DNA from 4 places in the Paenibacillus sp. FSL K6-2859 genome. Region 3 is predicted to be linked to each of the others. Evidence: riboswitches for the same ligand, from Rfam matches in the RefSeq annotation. Region 3 holds a riboswitch; each other region holds the start of a gene.
The links. Region 3 has a riboswitch for cyclic di-AMP ahead of MHB64_RS31940 (C40 family peptidase). Riboswitches for the same ligand answer to the same signal wherever they lie in the genome.
Positions count from the first base shown of each region.

Region 1 (3,136 bases), on a different contig from region 3:
CTGGCACCAGGAAGTGGGGGAACCATATTTTGGGTGAATTGATCTCGCTTTGCAGGGATCATAGGGAAACTTCTACCGAATCCTTAAGCTAACCTCACAGGCATTGGAAGGGGTACAATTTTTTTGAAGAATTTAAGAAAAGCATGCGTCGCTGCGGCGCTAGGACTTGTGATGGCGTTCTCTATTGGTGGAGGAAGTGCCTTTGCAGATTCTAAGATGGACAGTGTTATTTCAAAGACAATTGGAGTTGCCTATAAAACCGGAGGCACTAGCACTGCCGGGTTTGACTGTTCTGGATTTACTACGTATGTATTCAAGAAGGTGGGTCTTTCTTTGCCCCGTACTTCAAAAGCTCAATATAATGTTGGAACTCCTGTAGCCAAAAGCAAGTTGCGTTCAGGTGACCTAGTTTTCTTTAACACATTGGGCAACGGCGTATCCCATGTCGGCATTTATGTTGGAAACGGAAAATTCGCACAATCATCATCTTCATATGGCGTAACCATCACTTCACTTAGCCAGTCCTACTGGGCCAATCGCTACGTTGGTGCTAAAAGAGTAATGAGTACTTCCTCATATCAAGCTGTAGCCTACGATTAATACTTCGCCACAACTAAACCACACAATTACATTATATAGGACCTGGGTTTGATTATTGACTTAATCGAATCCAGGTTTTCTTTTGCCTCATTATATTCTTTACACCTCTAGAACAGACTTTAAACACTTTTATTTGATAAAAATTTCAATAAATATAAAAATTAGTTTAATATTATCGCTTACATATGCATTTTTTCTTTAAAAAAACGAATTTTTCTGCATGATTATGTTAAAAACGATTGCCAAGCGGCACTCTGTTTGTTACAATAACTGCAGTAAGATTTTAGTAACATTTTTGTAATCATTAAGTTGTTATTTACAAAGGTTTTGTCATGTATTGATTACAAGCTATTCCTAATCAACAGTATCAGCCGAGTTTCCTGACTATTAGGAAAACGGGGGAACCAACTTTGGGTGAATTGACCTCCATTTTTAGAGGGGTCATAGGGGACCTTCAACCGAACCCTTAAGCTAACCTCGTAGGCATCCGGAAGGGGTATAAACTTTTGAAGAAGAAGCTAGCAGCAGCAGTACTTAGCTTTTCCATTATTTTCACCATTGGAGCAGGAAGCGCTTTCGCGGATTCCAAAATGGATAAAGTGATCGACAAGACCATCGGAACTAAGTACGTATCCGGCGGCATCTCCACAAATGGATTTGATTGCTCCGGATTTACAATGTATGTATTTGATAAAATTGGTATTAACCTACCACACCAATCAGGTTCCCAGTTTCAAATGGGTACTGCTATCTCCCAAGATGATTTAAGATCTGGAGATCTTGTATTCTTCAATACAAGTGGCAAGGGTGTCTCCCATGTCGGTATTTATGTCGGTGAAGGCAAGTTTGCACACGCATCTTCCTCACGCGGTGTAACGATTAGCTCCCTGAGTGATAGCTACTACGTGAAACGCTACATCGGTGCTAAACGCATTATGAGCACGGATGCTTATCATTCTGTTGCTTCTGAGACAGAAGATAATGATGATGTTCAATAAGTAAATCGTACATAGGCTCTTTTCCAAGATGTTGATTCTTGGGGAAGAGCTTGTTTTTTGTCTTATTTAGTATTTACCCCTCTCAGAATTTGTAAAACAATAATTTCATAAATTTCTGAGTCGACCAAGCCTATTTTTGTATATAATTAGTATACTTTCTTATATTTTAAAGTAACCCCCGTGAAAGGAGGTCCTTAACCTTATGATAAATTCCTCTGTTACTTTTCATGTAGCGCCTATGGAGACCAGTCACGCGGAAGAGATTTGCAACTGGGATTACACTGCCCCTTATAATATTTACGGCTGGATGCCATGGGAGCAAATGCAGGCTCTTGGAATCGAGTTCGGTGACCCTCAGCTACGTAATGAGCAATATGTCTCCATATTAAATGGGCAAGGGATTTTGTGTGGATTCGCGCAATTGTTTCCAATGGAAGGTGTTGTTCGCTTGGGGATTGGCATGCGCCCTGATCTATGCGGCCAAGGTCTAGGCAAAACATTCATGGATGCAATCGTGCAAGCAGCCTTAATTCGTTATCCTGAGCGTGAGATTGATCTAGAGGTATTGACCTGGAACCAGCGGGCGATCCGAACTTACCAAAAGTGTGGATTTACGATTACCGATACGTATGAGCGCCTAACCCCCACAGGAAACAAACCTTTTTATTGCATGGTCTATGACAAATAATATTAAATTCCATATTTTTCAATGATTTGATGGCATTGTCGTTCATTTTTTTGTCACAAACCCTATGATAACGCTTCACCTTGAGCTATAATGTAGGGAGCAGCTTACATAGAAGGGACGAACTGGGATGCAGAAATGGATCATGAGCGGTTTGTTTTTTGCCGCCTGTGCCTTTGCGGTAGTACTTATGTTTACACTTCCAGGTAAAGAAGAGGTAGCTGAACAGAATAAGCCGACGATGCCGGAAGTCCAATTGGATGCGGCAAAGGCGGAAGCAACCGTGAAAGCCAGCTGTATTACCTGTCACGGCGATCAGCTTCAAGGTGGAGTTGGACCCAGTCTTCAAAATGAAGGCGGTCAACATGATGCTGAAGCAATCTACAGTATTGTAACTAAAGGACGCGGTCAAATGCCTTCCTTTAAAGAAAAGCTAGCCCCTGAGGAGATTGCAAACGTCGCCCTCTGGCTCGCAGAGAAAAAGTAACTACCAAAGCAACTAAAAACGCCCGTGCCTGAAGATAGTTCACTATCTGCGCACGGGCGTTTATTTATGAGTTTGGGTGACACTAACGATTTTTCTCAAAGGCTTCATTAAATTCATGTGCCTCTCGAATATCTAGAGCTGTAATACCGTCTTCCTCATTTGATTTCAGCCGTAAAGTCACTGTCTTATAATCAATTGTAATATGTGGATGGTGATCAAAGGCTTCTGAAATGGTGGCTACTTCATCAACGAAAGCAATACCCTTCATATATTGACTGAACATATATTTTCGCACCATGGTATTCTCTTCCAGCTTCCAACCTTCCAGCTTGCTGATCTGCTCACGCAGTTCTTCTTCCGTAAATA
Region 1 covers NZ_JBBOYU010000001.1:112,007-115,142, reverse strand. The annotation lists cyclic di-AMP (ydaO/yuaA leader) riboswitch at 1-118, shown strand, start outside; gene MHB64_RS00545 (C40 family peptidase) at 172-600, shown strand; cyclic di-AMP (ydaO/yuaA leader) riboswitch at 960-1,101, shown strand; gene MHB64_RS00540 (C40 family peptidase) at 1,107-1,598, shown strand; gene MHB64_RS00535 (GNAT family N-acetyltransferase) at 1,801-2,286, shown strand; gene MHB64_RS00530 (c-type cytochrome) at 2,414-2,770, shown strand; gene MHB64_RS00525 (4a-hydroxytetrahydrobiopterin dehydratase) at 2,853-3,136, opposite strand, start outside.
Region 1: another riboswitch for cyclic di-AMP. It lies ahead of MHB64_RS00540 (C40 family peptidase); the one in region 3 lies ahead of MHB64_RS31940 (C40 family peptidase).

Region 2 (3,136 bases), on a different contig from region 3:
CTGGAAGTTCTATGATGCTGTATATGCTCAGCAAGGTGATGAAAGTGAAGAATGGGCGACTGAAGATTTCTTAGTAAGCCTTGCGGAGAAAGAGAAGTTAGCTATCGATTACGAACTGCTTCGTAAAGATATTAAGGATCGTACGTATGCAGATGAGCTGAATAAGGGTATGCAGTTAGCTAGTGAAGCTGGGGTGACGACTACACCATCCCTTTACATCAATGGAGTAATGATTGCGGATCCTTTTAACATTGAAGCGATTTCAACTGAAATTAACGACGCCGCAAAAGCTGTGGAGGCAAAGTGACAAAGTTCCTATCTTTTTGCAAGCGTAACTGCCTGTATCTGGCCTGGTTCGTCTCTTTAGTTGCTGTAGCTGGTAGCTTGTATTTGAGCGAAGTATTGAAATATGAACCTTGTAAGCTTTGCTGGTTCCAGCGAATTTTTATGTATCCTCAGTTATTCCTCTTGGGAATTGCGACGTTTCGAGGAGATAAAAGGATTATCCCATATGTACTTCCATTAAGCTTGATTGGTGGCAGTATCTCGATTTATCATTATGCGGAGCAGAAGATTCCTGCGTTAAGTAAAGTGCTTCCTTGTACAATTGGTGTTCCTTGTAATAAGGATTACTTGAACTATTTCGGATTCATTACGATTCCTTTTCTTGCTTTAATCGCGTTTGCTTTAATAAGTATTTTACTTTGGTACGGACGCAAGGAAGAAGAAGTGATGGAATTAGAAACAGAAGAAAGTTTAGGATTTTGATTTTTCAACTTTGAAGGAACGAAAAAATGTGAAAAGTGACTAAAAACACGACCCAGAGGGATAATTGAAGAGAATGAAAGAGAGCATCCAATTAGACGCTGTATTTGCGCTTTTTGGATGTTTTTTCATTCTTTTTTCATTTTTTTCAACGCTTTACTGCATACACTTTGTAGACTAATATTAGACCTTGTGAGAAGTTGAATATGCGCTGAATTTTCTTAGGAAAAACGGGGGAACCAAACTTGGCATATGTGCCAATGGGGTGAATCGGAATAGGTCGATTGGACTTGTACCGTAGGGCTAAACCACAGCCCGAATCCGCCAGCTAACCTCGTAAGCAAGGTGGGATAATGACCATGCATAGCATGCGGATCATTTCCGTATGCTATTTTTTGTGTCTGCATTTATGAAATCCACCAATGAAAACAGCGCGCGGAAATTCCGTTTCAGCTCCCAAAGAAAGGAACTGTATCCACCATGGTAAGCAAGGTAAAACGACTATTGATCGGGCGTCCGATGAAGTCGAACGAACTCGATCATGAAAAGTTATCCAAGGTTAAAGCACTGGCTGTCCTGTCTTCTGATGCGCTCTCGTCTGTAGCCTACGGAACGGAACAAATTCTGATTGTACTGGTGGCTGCGGGGTTTACTGCCATCTGGTATTCCCTGCCAATTGCATTAGCCGTATTGGGCCTGCTGGCCATCCTGATTTTATCCTATCGGCAGACGATCTACGCTTATCCGCAAGGAGGAGGAGCTTACATCGTTGCCAAGAGTAATCTTGGTGTTCCGACAGGGCTTTTAGCAGGAGGGTCTTTGTTAGTGGATTACATTCTGACCGTAGCTGTTAGTGCCTCGGCAGGGACAGATGCGATCACATCAGCGTTTCCAAGTCTTCATAATCACACGGTTCTTATTGCTGTATCCGTAATTATTCTTCTAACATTGATTAATCTTCGCGGAGTTACAGAATCGGCTTCATTTATCGCAATCCCAGTGTATTTGTTTGTGGTGTCGATTGTAGTTTTGATTATCTCCGGTGTTATTAAATATGCAGCAGGTGGCGTACATGCGAATGTCCCTGAAATAGGCAGCGCCGTCTCCAATGTTAGTTTGTTTCTACTATTAAAAGCCTTCAGTTCTGGCTGTTCGGCACTTACGGGTGTAGAGGCTGTATCTAATGCCATTCCAAACTTTAAAGCACCGGCTGAAAAGAATGCAGCCAAGACCTTAATGGTCATGGGGGTTATACTTGGATTTATGTTTACAGGTATCACATTACTGGCCTATTGGTACGGTATAGTGCCTGATGAAAAGGCAACGGTTGTTTCTCAGATCGCTGAATCGACCTTTGGTCGCGGAACTTTATATTTTTTCATTCAAGGGATTACAGCAGTCATTTTATTCTTAGCAGCTAATACAGCTTACTCAGCGTTCCCGCTGCTCGCCTTTATGTTTGCAAAAGATAAATATATGCCACATGCTTTTATGGTTCGTGGTGACCGTCTAGGTTTCTCAAATGGTATTATTTTTCTAGGTGTTCTGTCTGCTGTACTTGTAGCTGCATTTCACGGAAATACAGAAAGCTTGATTCCTCTTTATGCGGTAGGTGTCTTCATTCCGTTCACATTGTCCCAGCTAGGAATGATGGTTCATTGGTTTAAAACCAAACCAGCGGGATGGAAAAAAAGATTTGTTGTAAATACCATCGGTATGCTGACTACATTGACAATTACGCTTATTTTTATCATTACTAAGTTCTCAAGCGTATGGATGGCGTTCATTTTCTTACCTGCTGTAATGTTTGTGTTCCACCGCATTCACAAGCACTATTTGAACACAGCAGATCAGCTTCGTATATGTCCGGCTACGGATAAACCTTTAATTAAAGGAAGTACGGTTGTTGTCCCTGTTGCTGGTGTAACACGTGCTTTACTGCATTCCATCAGCTATGCCAAGTCTCTAACAGATAATGTAGTAGCCGTGTATGTTGGCTTTGATGAAGAGGACATTCAAAAGATGGAGCAACGGTGGGAGGAATGGAATCCGGGTGTACGCCTGATTGTACTTCGTTCCAGATATCGCAGTATTATTCGTCCGTTAGTGAAATTTATTGATACCGTGGAGTGGAAGACCGCAGCGACGGATCATATCACGATTCTGATTCCACAGTTTATAACTAAGCATTGGTGGCAAGCTGTACTTCATAATCAGACCAGCTTTTTAATCCGTTCGTATCTAATGAATTCAAAAGATGTTGTAGTTGCGACTGTCCCCTATCATTTGAATAAATAATGGATTATTAAGGAGAGGCTATATCCGGAACGTTCGGAATATAGTCTCTTTTGTATTTTTTTTGAAGGAAAAT
Region 2 covers NZ_JBBOYU010000001.1:3,721,144-3,724,279, reverse strand. The annotation lists gene MHB64_RS16395 (DsbA family protein) at 1-307, shown strand, start outside; gene MHB64_RS16390 (disulfide oxidoreductase) at 304-768, shown strand; cyclic di-AMP (ydaO/yuaA leader) riboswitch at 965-1,122, shown strand; gene MHB64_RS16385 (APC family permease) at 1,246-3,063, shown strand.
Region 2: another riboswitch for cyclic di-AMP. It lies ahead of MHB64_RS16385 (APC family permease); the one in region 3 lies ahead of MHB64_RS31940 (C40 family peptidase).

Region 3 (3,136 bases):
ATCATCCACATCGGTTGGAGCGTCCACGAATATATACCCAGTAACTTTAAATTCGCGCATACACAGAATCGTGGGAATTACCGTTTAATTCGGTCCAATGAACAAGATGTAAATCAAACTTTGAGTGAAGGGGAAAAAACCTTTGTCACTTTCCTTTACTTTATGCATTTATTAAACGGCAGTAATAATAGGGATTTGATATCGGAAAATAAAGTGGTGGTCATTGATGATCCGATCTCAAGCTTAAATAGTAATAGTAACGTATTCTTTATTAGATAGGTAATTTCCTTATGGAAATACACATTATGAGTCAATAGGTCGCAGGGCAAACGTAGAGCAGACGAAACATTCTGGACTATAAGAAAAGTGGATGATGTCACAGAGGTTGAACCTCACGAAAGTAATCCTATTAAAACTTCATATGAGCTCATGTGGCAAGAATTAAAATATGCTCGAAATAGTTCCTCAATGACTGTACAAAATTTGATCCGGAGAATCATAGAGAATTATTCAAAATATTCGGGAATTACAGTAACGATGATATTCTTGATAAATTTGGAGAAGAGGAAAGGGTGATCTGCAGGGCCTTATTTTCTTGGGCCAATGATGGTTCCTACTTTGCTGGTGATGACATGTATCTCGAACATCCAATTGGATACAACGAATAAGTATCTGTGCGTATTTGAGAGAATATTAATAATCACCATGGGCATTATCAAATGATGATGGGAGCTGAGGTGTTAACAGAGGAAGCGATAGATCAATCTTTAGTATAATAATTTAAATGCGAACAGTAAAGTATAAATGAGCGGTTAGCAAACTTATTCCGGTTTGCTAACCGCTCTTCAACTTTTCACAATAATTAGGATGGACTTAATACAAAAATGTAATTTTTATACCACTAATTTTTTAGGTGAAATCCTTAAGATTACTACAGAATTATAGAGAAATGATGTGTTAATTGTGTGGAAAATATGTGGAAAGATAAAATTTTAAGAATCATTGACAGACTATTAGACTATAGACTACAGTAATAATAGTTACAAAATATTAATAAGTTGCCGAATTTCAACGTTGAAAACGGGGGAACCATTTTTGGGTGAATTATTCTTGAATGAAAGGGAATATAGGGAACCTTTAACCGAATCCTTAGCTAACTCCGTAGGCATTGAAGGGAGAACAAGTTTCTGAAGAAAGTCATCATTTCCATGTTGGGAGCCACATTCATATTTGCTTCAGCAGCAACAGGTACATATGCTAGCGAGGTGAAATTGGACAGCGTAGTAAATCAGGTTGTAGGAACACCTTATCTTTATGGAGGAACTACGACATCAGGTTTTGACTGTTCAGGTTTTATACTTTATGTATTGAAGAAGTTCAACGTGGATGATCTTCCACGCACTTCACAATCGCAAGCTAGAACAGGTATACCGGTAGCAAAAGAGGATTTGCGCGAAGGGGATCTTGTATTCTTTAACACCTTTGGTAATGGAATTTCTCATGCAGGCATCTATGTGGGTGACAATAAGTTTTCACACTCTTCCAGCAGCAAGGGAGTAAGAATCAGCAGTTTGTCGGAAACGTATTATCAGGAGCGATATGTAACTGCTCGCCGAGTTGTCAGTGAAACAAACTATTCCAAAATGGTGAGTCGCTGATCTCAGAGTAACTGAATTAAAAAAGATCGTCTCCAATCTACGGGGGCGATCTTTTTTTCTGGTTAATTTTAGGATTAAACGAAAATAAATTTGCTTACGGGCAGTTATCCGTTTGAAAAAGTAACTTTCTTAAATAGACTCTATACACTCACTGTTTTGCAGAAAGTTTTTTACGTATCGACCAAACCATCAGCAAGCCCAGGATACTTACTGCAACTAAACCTACGCCAATATATTCAGTGCTGAGAATTAGTAGTTGTTGAACAGAATAAGCCTCAATGATGAGTGCTGGTAATTTTCCGATCATACTTGCTAATCCAAATGTTACCCAACTAACACGACTTAAAGCACTGGCGATATTTATTAAACCGGAAGGGATAAAGGGCAATATCCTTAGAGCGATGATGAGAAAGAAAGCCTCATAACCTGATGTTTTTTGAAGCCGCTTCAGATATTTATTTTCTTTGTTTGCTGCCTTTGTCAGATATAAGAATCCCTTACGATATAGTATAAAACTGATGATGGCCCCAAGTACTTCTCCTAAGAAGGAAATAATCAATCCATTATAAAATCCAAAAAAAGTGATGTTTGCCCCTGTGAGAAATACGCTGGGTATAAAAGCGAAAATGCTAATCAAAATATTTAGAGACAAGCTTATGACAATAGCGAAAAAGCCACTCTCCCTTAAAAACTCAACAATATACGAGGCCATTCAAATCAATTCCTTTACTAAAGGGTAATGCTCATCTCATTATAACAGGTAAAATCTAAGCAATAAAATAAAAAAAGAACTATGCGTGATTTCAACTAGTCACCTATAGTTCTCTTTTCATTGGATCTAATATTAATCTTTATTATAGAAATGCGTCGACATCTCCGTCACTAGTTGATTGTGGAGTATTGCTTTCAACTTCTACAATCATTCTTAATGGTAAACAAGTAGCTTTAAACGATAAGTAATTCATAATTATCCTTTTCAAAGGACTACTGGGTCTTGTACTAAAGTTCTTAAAGTGCGCTAAAATAGCTTTAAAGGCCGGTCTATTCCTTATCTTGAGAGAATATGCCCCGCGCTGTATGTTGGCTGTAGTAAGCTAATAGAGGCTTTTACAAGTAAGCTTCCAGCAGTAGTTACTAATCTCCTTATCTGAACTTTGGATCCGAAAGGAGTGTACTGATTGATATGTTTGGGACATTATTAAACTCGATCTCAGGGGGGAGTTCCGCTGTAGTTACGATATCAGAGATGGCCAGACGAGCGCCAGGCTGAAGAACACGGCTTCATGGAATACTTGCTGTTTATCCAGTGAGAGGTTAATCACACAATTAGAGATAATCACATTTACAGAATTGTCGGCGAGGGGAAGATGTTCAATTTCACCCAATCTAAATTCCGTGTTATTGAATTTCCCTTTATTGGCGTTATACCTTGCGCGGCTGATCATCTCTAGCGTCATGTCCACACCGATTACATGGCC
Region 3 covers NZ_JBBOYU010000002.1:267,887-271,022, forward strand. The annotation lists partial or broken gene MHB64_RS33995 (AAA family ATPase) at 34-576, shown strand; cyclic di-AMP (ydaO/yuaA leader) riboswitch at 1,050-1,183, shown strand; gene MHB64_RS31940 (C40 family peptidase) at 1,188-1,658, shown strand; gene MHB64_RS31945 (TVP38/TMEM64 family protein) at 1,807-2,370, opposite strand; partial or broken gene MHB64_RS31950 (methyltransferase domain-containing protein) at 2,856-3,136, opposite strand, start outside.

Region 4 (3,136 bases), on a different contig from region 3:
TTAGCGGCATTCACCGTGGCAGATATCATCTTTATTTTCCTCAGGATAAGTTGAGAAAAGTGCTTACACGATTGCCTTCTTCTATCGCAGAGATTTTTGCAAAATAATACAAAAAAATATAGCATTTTTGACAAGGAGTGAAGGTTAAAATGTATCTGTTTGACACACATACGCATCTGGATGCGCCTCAATTCGACGAGGATCGCGAAGAAGTTATCGCTCGTGCTGTAGAAGCAGGAGTTAGCAAGATGATTAATATCGGATTTAATCGGGAGACGATTCCCTCAACGATGAAGCTGGCGGAATCTTACGATTATATTTATGCGGCAGTGGGTTGGCATCCTCAGGATGCGATTGATATGAAAGATGGAGATCTCGATTGGATCGCTTCTCTATGCAGTCATAAGAAAGTGGTGGCGATCGGTGAAATCGGACTGGATTATTACTGGGATACTTCTCCCAAGGATGTGCAGCATGAAGTTTTTCGCAAGCAAATTGGACTAGCCCGCGAACTGAATATGCCGATTTGTATTCATGATCGTGATGCCCATGAGGATGTTGTACGGATTTTACGGGAGGAAAAAGCAAATGAGGTTGGAGGCGTGATGCACTCGTTCTCTGGAAGCTGGGAAACGGCTAAGATGTGCTTGAATCTTGGTTTTCATTTATCCTTTGGAGGACCTATTACGTTCAAAAATGCAAGAGTGCCAAAAGAAGTACTTGCGCAGACCCCTCTAGACCGATTATTGATCGAAACCGATGCTCCATATTTGACTCCGCACCCCTTCCGCGGAAAGCGAAATGAGAGCGCTCATGTGAAGCTGGTAGCAGAGGCAGCAGCTGAAATTAAAGGGTTAACATGGGAAGAATTGGCTAAAATAACGTATGCGAACGCACTGGAACGATTTGGGATTGAGTGAAAACGGGAGAAAAACAGGCGAAAAATAGAGAATGGCCGATATATTAAACTTTTTTAATATAAAAACAGCTGAATATTACAATATTTTAACCATATTTTTGCTTAAACGTGGTTGAATCGTCCTTTACAACATGCATCAAAACAGGATATCATCTTTTCAGTGATGTGAGCTGTGTTACAGTGACAGCCATATATTCATGGATCGTCTCGCTGAGTCTCCGTATGGAGAACGGGGGAACCAATATTGACCTGCCGCATGCCTGTATTTAAAATACGGTTTAGACGTGCCGTAGGACAGTATTTGATTTCTTCACGTGGTCTTTGGGGTGAATTTAAGGGCAACCGCCATGAGCGGGTGACCTGAAATAGGGCGTCTCTCTTTCGTCCGAACCCGACAGCTAACCCCGTAAGCGCAAGTAAGAGAGGCAACCTCGTGCACAAGCATTCTCTATTCTGATATTGGAGAAGCCACGAAAGAGTCCTCAGTTGAACTCTTTTTAGGCTTTTTTATTTTTGAATAAATAGAATGTTACCCACATACTGTTATATAACAGGGGTGGGAGTAGCTGTGCCGAGCAGGCGATCCATGAGCAGGAGACGCTAAGTTATTACGTGCGTGTCCTGTGACAATCTCAAATAGTTTCGTCAAAGGAATTCAGTCCTCATGATATACAATTGACGACGGGGCTATGTAAGGAGGATGGAGAGAATGGGCGTATTCCAACCAGAAGTATCCCATGATTCGCAGTCATCCAGCAGGTCTTTCGCATTACGGTGGGAGCAAGTAAATACTCGCGTGCTTTTACTTGCAGGCGTGATTTCAGTCGCTATCGCGTTACTTATTCTGCTGTACGTACACGGTCAAAGTAACAAACAATTATTTTTAGTAATAGACGGGCAAACACAGACGCTTGAAACGCGGGAAGCGCTTCTTGGTGATGTGTTGGAGAAAGAGCAAATTTCGCTACAGCCGCATGATGAACTATCTTTAGGTCTGAGTGATGAAATAAAAGACGGTGACCGTGTCGTTATCAATCGTGCGCAGAAAATTAGTCTTACTGCGGATGGAGCAACAAAAACGTTATATACGACCGAGGATACAATTGGTAAAGCAATTGAGAAAATGGGCATTACCCTAGAAGGTCATGATAAGATTTTCCCTTCGTTAGACACCACCATTTCTGCAAACATGGAGGTTAAGATTGTTCGCATCAACAAACAGACCGTACAGCGAACAACTGACTTACCCTTCAGAGTCATCAAGACAGCAGACCCCTCCCTTACTGTGGGAACAGTTAGAGTGGCACAGGCAGGCAAACCAGGCGTCATGATTCAGCATATTGAAAAGATCTACCAAGACGGAGAACTGGCCTCTATGCGCATGATTGGTAAGGAAGTACAAACGGTAACGAAAGATAAGATTATTGCCGTTGGTACCAAAGCACTTCCTAAGCCGGCTGTAGCTAAGACTACAACAACTTCCAAATCAAACACCACTTCAAAAACGGCTAAAGTTAGCGCCAAGACTAATAACGTCACAAGCAAGGCTGGCGTAGACTTTGAGTACAAGAAGATGATTAAGAATGTCTCCATGACAGCTTATTCGTCAGAAGAGGCAGGTATAGGTACCAAAACGGCTTCCGGAACACGCGTAACGGAAGGTCGCACAATTGCTGTAGATCCGAATGTAATTCCTATTGGCTGGTGGGTATATATCGAGGGACTTGGATTCCGCCGAGCAGAAGATACTGGCGGTGCCATTAAGGGCAATAAAGTAGATGTCTACTACGATTCACTGAGCCATGTTCGTAATTTCGGTCGTAAATCACGAACCGTTTATGTGATTGGACCTGTGAAGCCGGAGTTAAACTAGGCTGAAGCTTTTGCAAATTATTCTTTGATAAGCTATAGTGATGATAACCGTTAAGGAACGCCAGATGATCATTTCGTTGATCGCAGAGCAACCGCTCATCACTTATACATTCTTTAACCAAAAGAAGAGGAGCGAAACCTCTTCTTTTTTGCTTTTTTTGGAAGGAGTCAGAGATATGATTAAGGAACTAATTGTCGTCGAAGGTAAGAGTGATACCGTCGCTGTTAAACGCGCTGTAGAAGCAGATACGATCGAAACAGGGGGCTCGGCTGTAGACCGGACCGTAATTGCGAAGATCGCGCTTGCTATGGAGCGTAGAGGGGTGATTATTCTTACGGACCCGG
Region 4 covers NZ_JBBOYU010000001.1:41,083-44,218, forward strand. The annotation lists gene MHB64_RS00180 (HD domain-containing protein) at 1-107, shown strand, start outside; gene MHB64_RS00185 (TatD family hydrolase) at 150-920, shown strand; cyclic di-AMP (ydaO/yuaA leader) riboswitch at 1,118-1,347, shown strand; gene MHB64_RS00190 (3D domain-containing protein) at 1,629-2,792, shown strand; gene rnmV (ribonuclease M5) at 2,968-3,136, shown strand, end outside.
Region 4: another riboswitch for cyclic di-AMP. It lies ahead of MHB64_RS00190 (3D domain-containing protein); the one in region 3 lies ahead of MHB64_RS31940 (C40 family peptidase).